Regions from separate parts of the Ancylobacter sp. 3268 genome, predicted to be linked through region 3. Evidence: riboswitches for the same ligand, from Rfam matches in the RefSeq annotation. Region 3 holds a riboswitch; each other region holds the start of a gene.
The links. A riboswitch is a leader RNA that binds a small molecule or an ion and turns the genes downstream of it on or off. The one in region 3 is predicted to bind thiamine pyrophosphate.
Positions count from the first base shown of each region.

Region 1 (3,266 bases), on a different contig from region 3:
ACATCGCCTATTCGCTGTTCGGCGGCGACAACCTCGTCAAGGCGATGATCACCGGGCACAAGCCGGCGAGCGCCTATGCCGATCGCGCGGCGGCGACGCCGGGGTCGATCGCGGCGGCGCTGGCCTGCCTTGCGGCATCGGCGGCGATCGTGTTCGGCGGGATCGCGCTCGCGGGTGGAAATCCTTTTCCCTGACGCATTCCCGCCCTGCGGAAGATCATCTTGTCGCAAGGCGGGACTCATGCTCCATGGCGCGCATGAACGCGCTCAAGGGGATCGCGCTGCAGATCGGCGCGACCTTCGTCTTCACCATCATGGCTGCCATGGTCCGCATCGTCTCGGAACGGATTCCGACCGGCGAGGTGGTGTTCGCGCGTTCCTTCTTCGCGCTGTTCCCGCTGATGGCGCTGCTGGCCCTGCGCAACGAGATCGGCGCGGCGGTGCGCACCGCCCATCCGCTCGGGCATGTGCTGCGCGGCATCATCGGCGTTCTGGCCATGAGCCTGTCCTTCACCGCCCTTGCCTTTCTGCCGCTCGCCGACGCCACCGCCATCGGTTTCACCGCGCCGCTGATCACCGTGGCGCTGGCGGCGGTGACGCTGGGCGAGCGGGTGCAGTTCTATCGCTGGGCGGCAGTGGCGGTGGGCCTTGCCGGCGTGGTGGTGATGCTGTGGCCGCATATTGGCGGCGGGTTCGAGACACGCGAAAGCGCCATCGGCGCCACCTGTGCGCTGGTCGGCGCCTTCTGCACCGCTGGCGCCATGGTGCAGGTGCGGCGTCTGACCGCCACCGAGAGCACGGCGGCGATCGTGTTCTATTTCCAGTCGCTGGCGGCGGTTGCCGGCCTCGCCACCGCGGCCTGGGGCTGGGTGCTGCCGGGCTGGGGTGACGCGGCACTGCTGATCACCATCGGCCTGTTCGGCGGCGTGGGCCAGATCCTGCTCACCGAGAGCTACCGCTTTGCGCCGGCCTCGGTGGTGGCGCCGTTCAACTATTCGGCGATGCTGTGGTCGCTGCTGCTCGGCTTCGTGCTGTTCGGCGAAATACCGCCGCTGCTGGTCGTGGCCGGCGGCCTGATCGTCATCGGCGCCGGGCTGTTCGTCATCCTGCGCGAGCGCCAGCTCGGGGTGAGGCGGGAGGAGGATGCCGCAGCCGGACCGCCCGGCGGTCCGGCGACTTGACTTCACTCGCGGGCCGCCCGGCGGTCCGGTAACCTGACGCCACATGCGGGCCGCCCGGCGGTCCGGCAGCCCGGTTTCGTTTGACCGTCGACGACGGTCAGAACGCCTTGAAGGTGATGATGGTGCGGGTGTCCTGGATGCCGGGAATGGTCTGCACCTTCTGGTTCACGAAATGGCCGATATCGGTTTCCGAAGGTACGTAGAACTTCACCAGAAGGTCGAAATCCCCGGCCGTGGAATAGATTTCCGACGCGATCTCGGCATCGGCAAGGGCATTGGCCACCTCGTAGGAGCGGCCGAGATGGCATTTGATCTGCATGAAGAAGGGGACCATGGCGGGATTCCGGTAGCCTGAACGTGTGCCGCCACAGGACCAGAAGGGCACCGCCGGCGCAACCCCCGGCGGGGAAGCGTTCGCCGCCTTGCGCCGGGCGACGGCATCGCTTAACTCATTGGCGACGATCGCGTTGGGGTGTCCCGCAGGCGAGCTGCGGGGCTGAGAGGCGATGCCGGGAGGAATTCCGGTGCCAACCCACGAACCTGATCCGGGTCATGCCGGCGGAGGAAACGGGTCGCGCGCAACGGGGCATTCGCGCCCCGCACGGACGCGCCCGGCCTTCGGCGGCCAGGAGGCGCCGAATGAGTGAGCAGACGACCACCGCCGACACCGTACCCACCGCCATCGCCGTGACCATAGCCGGCTCGGATTCCGGCGGTGGCGCCGGAATCCAGGCCGACCTCAAGACCTTCTCGGCACTCGGCGTCTACGGCGCCAGCGTCATCACCGCGCTGACCGCACAGAATACGCTGGGCGTAACCGGCATTCACGACGTGCCCCCCGGCTTCATCGCCGCGCAGTTGGATGCGGTGTTTTCCGACCTCAAGGTCGACGCGGTGAAGATCGGCATGCTCTCGCGCCCCGAAGTGATCGAGACGGTGGCGGAGGGGCTCGACCGGCACCGGCTCGGCACCGTGGTGCTCGACCCGGTGATGGTGGCGGCCTCCGGCGACCGGCTGCTGGTACCGGAAGCCATTGACAGCCTGCGCCGCCAATTACTGCCGCGGGCGCTGCTGATCACTCCCAACCTGCCGGAAGCGGCGGCGCTGCTCGACGAGGCCCCGGCGGCCGGACTTGCCGATGCGCGCCGGCAGGCCGAGAAGCTGCGCGCGCTCGGCGCCCGCGCGGTGCTGATCAAGGGTGGTCATGGCGAAGGACCGGACAGCGTCGACGTGCTGCTCGACGATGCCGGTTTCCTGGAATTGTCGGCGCCGCGGCTCGCCACCCGCAACACCCACGGCACCGGCTGCACGCTCTCCTCCGCCATCGCCGCCGGACTGGCGCGGGGCCTGGCGCTCCGCCCGGCGGTGGAAGCGGCCAAAGCCTATCTCACCCGCGCCATCGGCGCTGCCGACCAGCTGGAGATCGGGCACGGCCATGGGCCGGTGCACCATTTCCACGCCTGGTGGGGCAAAGGCGGCCATTAAGGGTCTTGGCGGCGGGCGGGCATTCGCAGCGGTGGCGGGTGGTGCTATCGCAGCGCCTGCCGCGCATTCCGCGCGAGTCGGTTCCTGCGCCCGTGCCGTCGTGATCGTCCAGCGCCGCATCATCGCCAGCGTCTATGTCGGGCTGTTCTTCGGCATCGGCATCTATCTGCCGTTCTTCCCGGTCTGGCTGGCCGGTCGGGGCTATGACGCCGCTTTCATCGCCGTGGCGCTGTCGGTGCCGCTGCTGGCGCGGCTGTGTACCCAGCCGCTCGGCGGCTTCCTCGCCGACCGTACCGGACGGCCGCGGCTGACGGTGATCCTGTACTCGCTCGCCTCGGCGCTCTGCTTCCTTGCGGTGCTGGCGGCACCGGGACCCTGGACCATGCTGGCGGCGCTCGGCCTCGCCTCGGTGTTCTGGCAGCCGACGCTGCCGGTGCTCGATGCCTATACGGTAGCGCGACGCCGGGCGATCGGCCTCGATTATGGCCGCACGCGGCTCTGGGGCTCGATCAGCTTCATCGGCGGCAGCCTCGTGGGCGGAGCGGTGCTTGGCGCGTTTCCCGGCGACGGCATCCTCTGGCTGATCGTGGCGGGATGCCTC
Region 1 is NZ_JAVDUX010000013.1:109,855-113,120, forward strand. Features, by position in the region: gene J2X65_RS18540 (cytochrome b/b6 domain-containing protein) at 1-194, shown strand, start outside; gene J2X65_RS18545 (DMT family transporter) at 248-1,180, shown strand; gene J2X65_RS18550 (Lrp/AsnC ligand binding domain-containing protein) at 1,278-1,514, opposite strand; TPP riboswitch at 1,639-1,764, shown strand; gene thiD (bifunctional hydroxymethylpyrimidine kinase/phosphomethylpyrimidine kinase) at 1,820-2,665, shown strand; gene J2X65_RS18560 (MFS transporter) at 2,766-3,266, shown strand, end outside.
Region 1: another riboswitch for thiamine pyrophosphate. It lies ahead of thiD (bifunctional hydroxymethylpyrimidine kinase/phosphomethylpyrimidine kinase); the one in region 3 lies ahead of thiO (glycine oxidase ThiO).

Region 2 (3,266 bases), on a different contig from region 3:
GTGCTCCGGCATGTGGCGGAGCGTCTGGGCCGCTATGTGGATCCGCAGCGCTTCGCGGCGCGGATCGGCGGCGACGAGTTCGTGCTGCTCTCCACCTTCCCGCGCGATCATGCTCCGACCGCCGACGACCTGCATGTCTTCGCCGAAACCATCTGCACCGCGATGCCCATCGACGATCATCAACTCGCCATCGGCGCCGCCATCGGGGTGGCCATGTGCAAGACGGCCATCGATGCCGATACGCTGCTCCGGCACGCCGACACGCTGATGTACGCCGCCAAGGCGACCGGCCAGGCGATCGCGGTGGATTCCGGCTGGATTGACGGCGCATGAGCCTGCATCTCACCAATCAGGACGCCCGGCGCATCTTCCTGGCGAAGCAGGGCCTGTCTCGCCCGCCCGGCCGCGCGCTCAGCAAGCCCGGACTGCTGGAGCTGATCCACGAGCTCGGCTTCGTGCAGGTGGACAGCATCGCCACGGTGGAGCGCGCGCATCATCACATCCTGTTCGCCCGCGCCCAGACCTATCGGCGCGAGCACCTCACCGCCCTCGCCGAGCGCGACGGCGACCTGTTCGAGCACTGGACGCACGACGCCGCCATCATCCCCTCGGCGTTCTACGGTTATTGGAAGCACCGCTTCGCCCACGCGCGGGAAAACCTCGCCCAGCGCTGGCGCTCGTGGCACGAGAACGGCTTCGAGCAATCGGTCGACCATGTGCTGGAGCGCATCACCACCGAGGGTCCGCTGATGGCCCGGCATTTCGAGGCGGAGGAGCGCATCCCCGGCGGCTGGTGGAACTGGCATCCGGCCAAGACGGCGCTGGAATATCTCTGGCGCACCGGCCGTCTCGCCATTGCCGGCCGCGACGGCTTCCAGAAAATCTACGACCTTGCCGAACGCGTCATTCCCGCCCGCCATTACGGCAGCGAAGTCACGCGCGAGGAATTCGTCGACTGGGCCTGCGCCTCGGCGCTGGAGCGGCTCGGCTTCGCCACCCATGGCGAGATCGCCGCCTTCTGGGACCTGGTGTCGCCGGAGGAGGCGCGCGCCTGGGTACTCGCCAATCGCGAGAAACTGGAGGAAGTGCGGCTCGTCACCGCCGATGGCGGCCGCCCCCGCGCCTCCTTCGCCTTTGCCGGCAGCGGCCCGGCCTTCGACGCGCTGCCGGAGCCGCCGGCGCGGCTCAGGGTGCTCAGCCCCTTCGACCCGCTGCTGCGCGATCGCAACCGCGCCGAGCGGCTGTTCGGCTTCTCCTACCGCATCGAGGTGTTCGTCCCGGCGGAGAAGCGGGTCTACGGCTATTATGTCTTCCCGCTGATGGAGGGCGACCGGATGATCGGCCGCATCGACATGAAGGCCGAGCGCAAGGCCGGCACGCTCGACGTCAGGCGCCTGTGGCTGGAGCCGGGCGTGCGAGCCTCGGCCGGCCGGCTGGAGCGGCTCGACGCCGAACTCGCCCGCATGGCCCGCTTCGCCGGGGTCGAGGGCGTGCGCTATCTCGACGGCTGGCGAGGGTGAGCGGTCGCGGCCGAAGCCGGCTGGCGCAGCGATTGCCGTGGCATACCAGCTCTGCTAGGCTCCGACCTGTCCGAGGGGTGTCCCGCCGGCCTTCAGGGGTCGAAGGGGCTGAGATGGCATCCGCCAGACCCTTTGAACCTGATCCGGGTCATGCCGGCGAAGGGACGGAACGACGGCGAGGCAAGTCATCCGCGTGATGTTCGTTCCTGCGCCGGATTTCCCCCGAAAGCTCATGTGCCGGATCTCCGCAAACGGGAGGAGATCCAAATGTTCGTCAAAACCATCGCCGCCGCCGGCATCGCCCTGGTGCTTTCGCTTGCCCCCGCCGCCGCGGCCGACAAGCTCACCGTGCTACTCGACTGGTACGTGAACCCCGACCACGCGCCGCTGGTCATCGCCAAGGAAAAAGGCCTTTTCGCCGCCCACGGCCTCGACGTCGAACTCGTCGCGCCGGCCGATCCTTCCGCGCCGCCGCGCCTCGTCGCGGCGGGCCAGGCCGAGGTGGCGGTCAGCTACCAGCCGAACCTCTATCTCGCGGTGAAGGAGGGCCTGCCGCTCATCCGCTTCGGCACGCTGGTCTCGACGCCGCTGACCGCGCTGGTGGTGCTGAAGGATGGGCCGATCAAGTCGCTTGCCGATCTCAAGGGCAAGACGGTCGGCTTTTCGGTAGCGGGGCTGGAGGACGCGCTGCTCGGCACCATGCTCGCAGATGCCGGGTTGAAGCCGAGCGACGTTACCATGGTGAACGTCAATTTCGCCCTCTCCCCCGCTCTGGTCTCCGGCAAGGTCGATGCGGTGATCGGCGCCTACCGCAATTTTGAGCTCACCCAGATCCGCCTCGAGGGCAAGGAGGGCACCGCCTTCTTCCCCGAGGAGCACGGCGTGCCGGTGTTCGATGAGCTGATCTACATCACCCGCAGGGATCTCGTTGCCGATCCGCGCCTCAAACGCTTCCTCGCCGCCGTGGAGGATGCCACCATCTATGTGCTCAACCACCCGGACGAAGCCTGGGGCGTCTTCGTGAAGGCGAACCCCAAGCTCGACGACGAGCTCAACCGCACCGCCTGGACCGATACGCTGCGCCGCTTTGCCCATGCGCCGGCGGCGCTCGACGCCGGCCGCTATGCCCGCTTCGGCGAATTCATGAAGCAGCACGGGCTGATCCATACCGTCGAGCCGGTCGCCACCTACGCCCCCGCGCTGCCCTGAGCCGACACGCCGCGCGCTTCGACGGCGCGCGCCATCCGCCGCCGCGGGAGTGTTGCCGTCTGGCCTCACGTGCCGAACCGGCAAATCGGCGGACGTCGCCCTTCCAGCCCGCCCTAGGCGATGCTACCCGTCCGATGGGATGTGAGGCGATCGCAGGGGGGAACGGCATGGGCAATGGCGGCTATCACATGGTGGCGGTCCTCGTCGGCTTGGCAGTCGGCGTTGCCGGCGTCGCCTTCCATCTCGGCGTCGAGGGCCTCACGGCCGCCTGGCCGGCGCTGCTGCGCGACACGCTCGGGCTGGCGGGCACGGCGCTTTACACCGCCGCCGCGCTCGTCGCCGCCGCCATGGCGGTCGCCTCGCTGTTCCTGGTGCGCCGCTTCGCGCCGGAGGCCGGCGGCTCCGGCGTGCCGGAGATCGAAGGCGCGATGGAAGGCCTGCGCGAGGTGCGCTGGAAGCGCGTGCTGCCGGTGAAGTTCGCCGCCGGCCTGCTGTCGCTGTCCTCCGGCATGGTGCTCGGCCGCGAGGGGCCGACCA
Region 2 is NZ_JAVDUX010000006.1:102,219-105,484, forward strand. Features, by position in the region: gene J2X65_RS10565 (sensor domain-containing diguanylate cyclase) at 1-333, shown strand, start outside; gene J2X65_RS10570 (winged helix-turn-helix domain-containing protein) at 330-1,520, shown strand; TPP riboswitch at 1,584-1,702, shown strand; gene J2X65_RS10575 (ABC transporter substrate-binding protein) at 1,788-2,729, shown strand; gene clcA (H(+)/Cl(-) exchange transporter ClcA) at 2,897-3,266, shown strand, end outside.
Region 2: another riboswitch for thiamine pyrophosphate. It lies ahead of J2X65_RS10575 (ABC transporter substrate-binding protein); the one in region 3 lies ahead of thiO (glycine oxidase ThiO).

Region 3 (3,266 bases):
TCGATGTAACGGAACGCAGGCGGGCCGAGGCGGCGCTTCGTCAGGCGCAAAAGCTGGAGGCGGTAGGACAGCTGACCGGCGGAATCGCCCATGATTTCAACAATCTGCTGGCGGTGATCGTCGGCAATCTCGAACTTGCGCGCCGCCGGGCGCAGGAGGATGAGCGCCTGCGGGTCCTGTTGGAGAACACAATGCAGGCGGCGCAGCGCGGCGCCGCGCTGACCCAGCGCATGCTCGCCTTCGCTCGCCGGCAGGATCTCAAGCCCGAGCCGGTCGACGTGCCCGAACTGGTGCTCAGCATGGCGGATCTGCTGCGCCGCTCGATCGGGCCGACGATCAGGGTGGAGACCCGCTTTCCGCTCGGCCTGCCGAGGGCAATGGTCGATGCCAACCAACTTGAACTGGCGCTGCTCAATCTCGTCGTGAATGGCCGGGATGCCATGCCGGAGGGCGGCACCATCGTGATCAGCGCCAGTGAGGCCAAGGCGGAGACCGTGGGGGAGGGGGCCGAGGGCAGCTTCCTGTGCCTGACGGTTGCCGACAATGGCGTCGGCATGGACGAGACGACGCTGGCGCGGGCCACGGAGCCGTTCTTCACCACCAAGGGGGTGGGCAAGGGAACGGGCCTTGGCCTTGCCATGGTGCATGGGCTGGCGGCGCAGTCCGGCGGCCGGCTGACACTCACCAGCCGGGCGGGGCAAGGTACTGCGGCGTCCATATACCTGCCGATCGCCCCCGGCGCACGCGCCCCGATCGCGGCGCCAGCGGCGCCTGCGCCCGCGCGCCCGCGACGCGAGGACGGTTCGCAGCGCGTGCTGGTGGTCGACGACGATCCGCTGGTGCTTTCCGCGACCGCGGCCATGATCGAGGATCTCGGCTATCAGGTCGTCGAGGCGAGCTCGGGTAAAGAGGCACTGGCGCTGCTGGCCGATGGCGAGACCTTCGACCTCGTTCTCACCGATCAGGCGATGCCGGGCATGACCGGGTTGCAGCTCGCGGCGGCGATTGGCGAGCGTTTTCCGTCACTTCCGATCGTTCTCGGCACCGGCTACGCGCAGCTGCCCGACGGGGCCGATGCCCGTTTCCGCCGGCTTGCCAAGCCGTTCGGGCAGGATGCGCTCGACCGGGTGTTGAACGAGGTGCTGCATCGGCCGGTCGACAACGTGGTGTCCTTATCGTCGCGGCAGGCGTGAGGGAATATTGTCGACCGCATCGTGACAGCGTGCCGACGAATGATTATATCAGATGCGTCCGGGGGAGCCTCGTCAGGAGGCTGAGAGGCCATCGGCGCAAACAGCTTGAATATCAGCGTTTTGCGGCATGGCGACCCTTTGAACCTGATCCAGTTTGGACTGGCGGAGGGAGGCTGCATGAGCGATCCGATCATTCTCCATCATGACGAAGCCGCGCCCGCCCGCGCCGCGAATGCCATGCGTGTCACCATTGTCGGCGCCGGGGTCGCCGGGCTGACCTGCGCGCACGCTTTCGCGCAACGGGGCGCGCAAGTTACTGTTCTTGAAAGGAAATCCGGCTCGGGGCAGGGGTGCTCCTGGTATGCCGGCGGCATGCTGGCGCCGTGGTGCGAGCGCGAGAGCGCCGAGCCGCTTGTCGCCGAGCTGGGTTTCGAGTCGCTCGACTACTGGCGCCGCGAGGTGCCGGGCGTTCCCGCCGAGGGGAGCCTTGTGCTGGCGCAGGCGCGCGATCTGCCTGATCTGAAACGCTTTTCCCGCCGCACCGAAGGCTATGACTGGATCGACGGCGCCCGGCTCGCGGAGCTGGAGCCGGATCTTGCCGGCCGCTTCGAGCAGGGGCTGTTCTTCCCGACCGAGGCGCATCTCGAGCCGCGCAAGGCGCTCGCCGCGCTCACCGGACGGCTGGTTGGCGAGTATGGCGTTACCTTCCGCTATCAGTCCGACGTGTCCAGTGAGGTGTACGATCCGGCCAACTCGTCCGCGCCGGTGGACGATGGCGCCGATGTGGTGCTGGATTGCCGCGGGCTCGCCGCCCGCGACGTGCTTGCCGACCTCCGGGGGGTGAAGGGCGAGATGCTGGTGCTCTACTCCACCGAGATTTCGCTGAAGCGTCCCGTCCGCATGCTGCACCCGCGCATCCCGGTCTATATCGTGCCGCGTGGCGACGGGCATTTCATGATCGGCGCCACCTCGATCGAGAATGACGAGCGCGGGCGGGTGACCGGGCGCTCGCTGCTGGAGCTGCTCTCCGCCGTCTATGCGCTGCATCCCGCCTTTGGCGAGGCGGAGGTGGTGGAGATCGGCGCCGATGTGCGGCCGGCCTTTCCCGACAACCTGCCGCGCATTCGCCGGCGTGGCCGCACGATCCTCGTCAACGGTTTCTACCGCCACGGCTTCCTGCTGGCGCCGGCGCTCGCCCGCCGCGCCGCGGAGCTGGCTTTCGACGGGACGCATTTCCCGGAGGTGATGGATGAAGATCATCGTGAATGGTGAGGCGGCGGAGATCCGCGCCGCCACCCTTGCCGAGCTGATGGCCGAGCTCGGCTATGCCGATGCCATCGTCGCCACCGCCGTGAACGGGGCGATGGTGCGCAAGGCCAAGCGTGACGCAACCCCGATCGCCGCCGGCGACCGGGTGGAGATCCTCGCGCCGATGCAGGGAGGCTGAGATGGACGCCTATACGCCCCACGCCGCCGCCGACCCGGTGGAATTCTACGGGACGCAGGTACAGTCGCGGCTGCTGCTCGGCACCGCGCAATATCCCTCGCCGGCGATCCTGGCCGAGGCGATCCGCGCCAGCGCGGCGGAGATCGTCACCGTGTCGCTGCGCCGCGAATCCGGCGCGGCGAAAGCCGGTCAGAGCTTCTGGCAGCTGATCCGCGACCTCGGGGTGAAGGTGCTGCCCAACACCGCCGGCTGCAAGACGGTGAAGGAGGCGGTGACCACCGCCGAGATGGCGCGCGAGCTGTTCGACACCCCGTGGATCAAGCTGGAGGTGATCGGCGAGGACGACACGCTGCAGCCCGACGTGTTCGGCCTCGTCGAGGCGGCGCGACTTCTCTCGCGCGACGGCTTCCAGGTGTTCCCCTATACGACGGACGACCTGATCGTGGCCGACAAGCTGCTCGCCGCCGGCTGCGAGGTGCTGATGCCCTGGGGCGCGCCGATCGGTTCCGGCCGCGGGCTCAACAACCCCTATGGCCTGCGCTCGATGCGGGCGCATTTCCCGCGCGTGCCGCTGGTGGTGGATGCCGGGGTGGGCGTGCCCTCGCACGCGGCGGCGGCGATGGAGC
Region 3 is NZ_JAVDUX010000003.1:45,350-48,615, forward strand. Features, by position in the region: gene J2X65_RS04660 (MHYT domain-containing protein) at 1-1,193, shown strand, start outside; TPP riboswitch at 1,244-1,381, shown strand; gene thiO (glycine oxidase ThiO) at 1,431-2,465, shown strand; gene thiS (sulfur carrier protein ThiS) at 2,443-2,640, shown strand; gene J2X65_RS04675 (thiazole synthase) at 2,642-3,266, shown strand, end outside.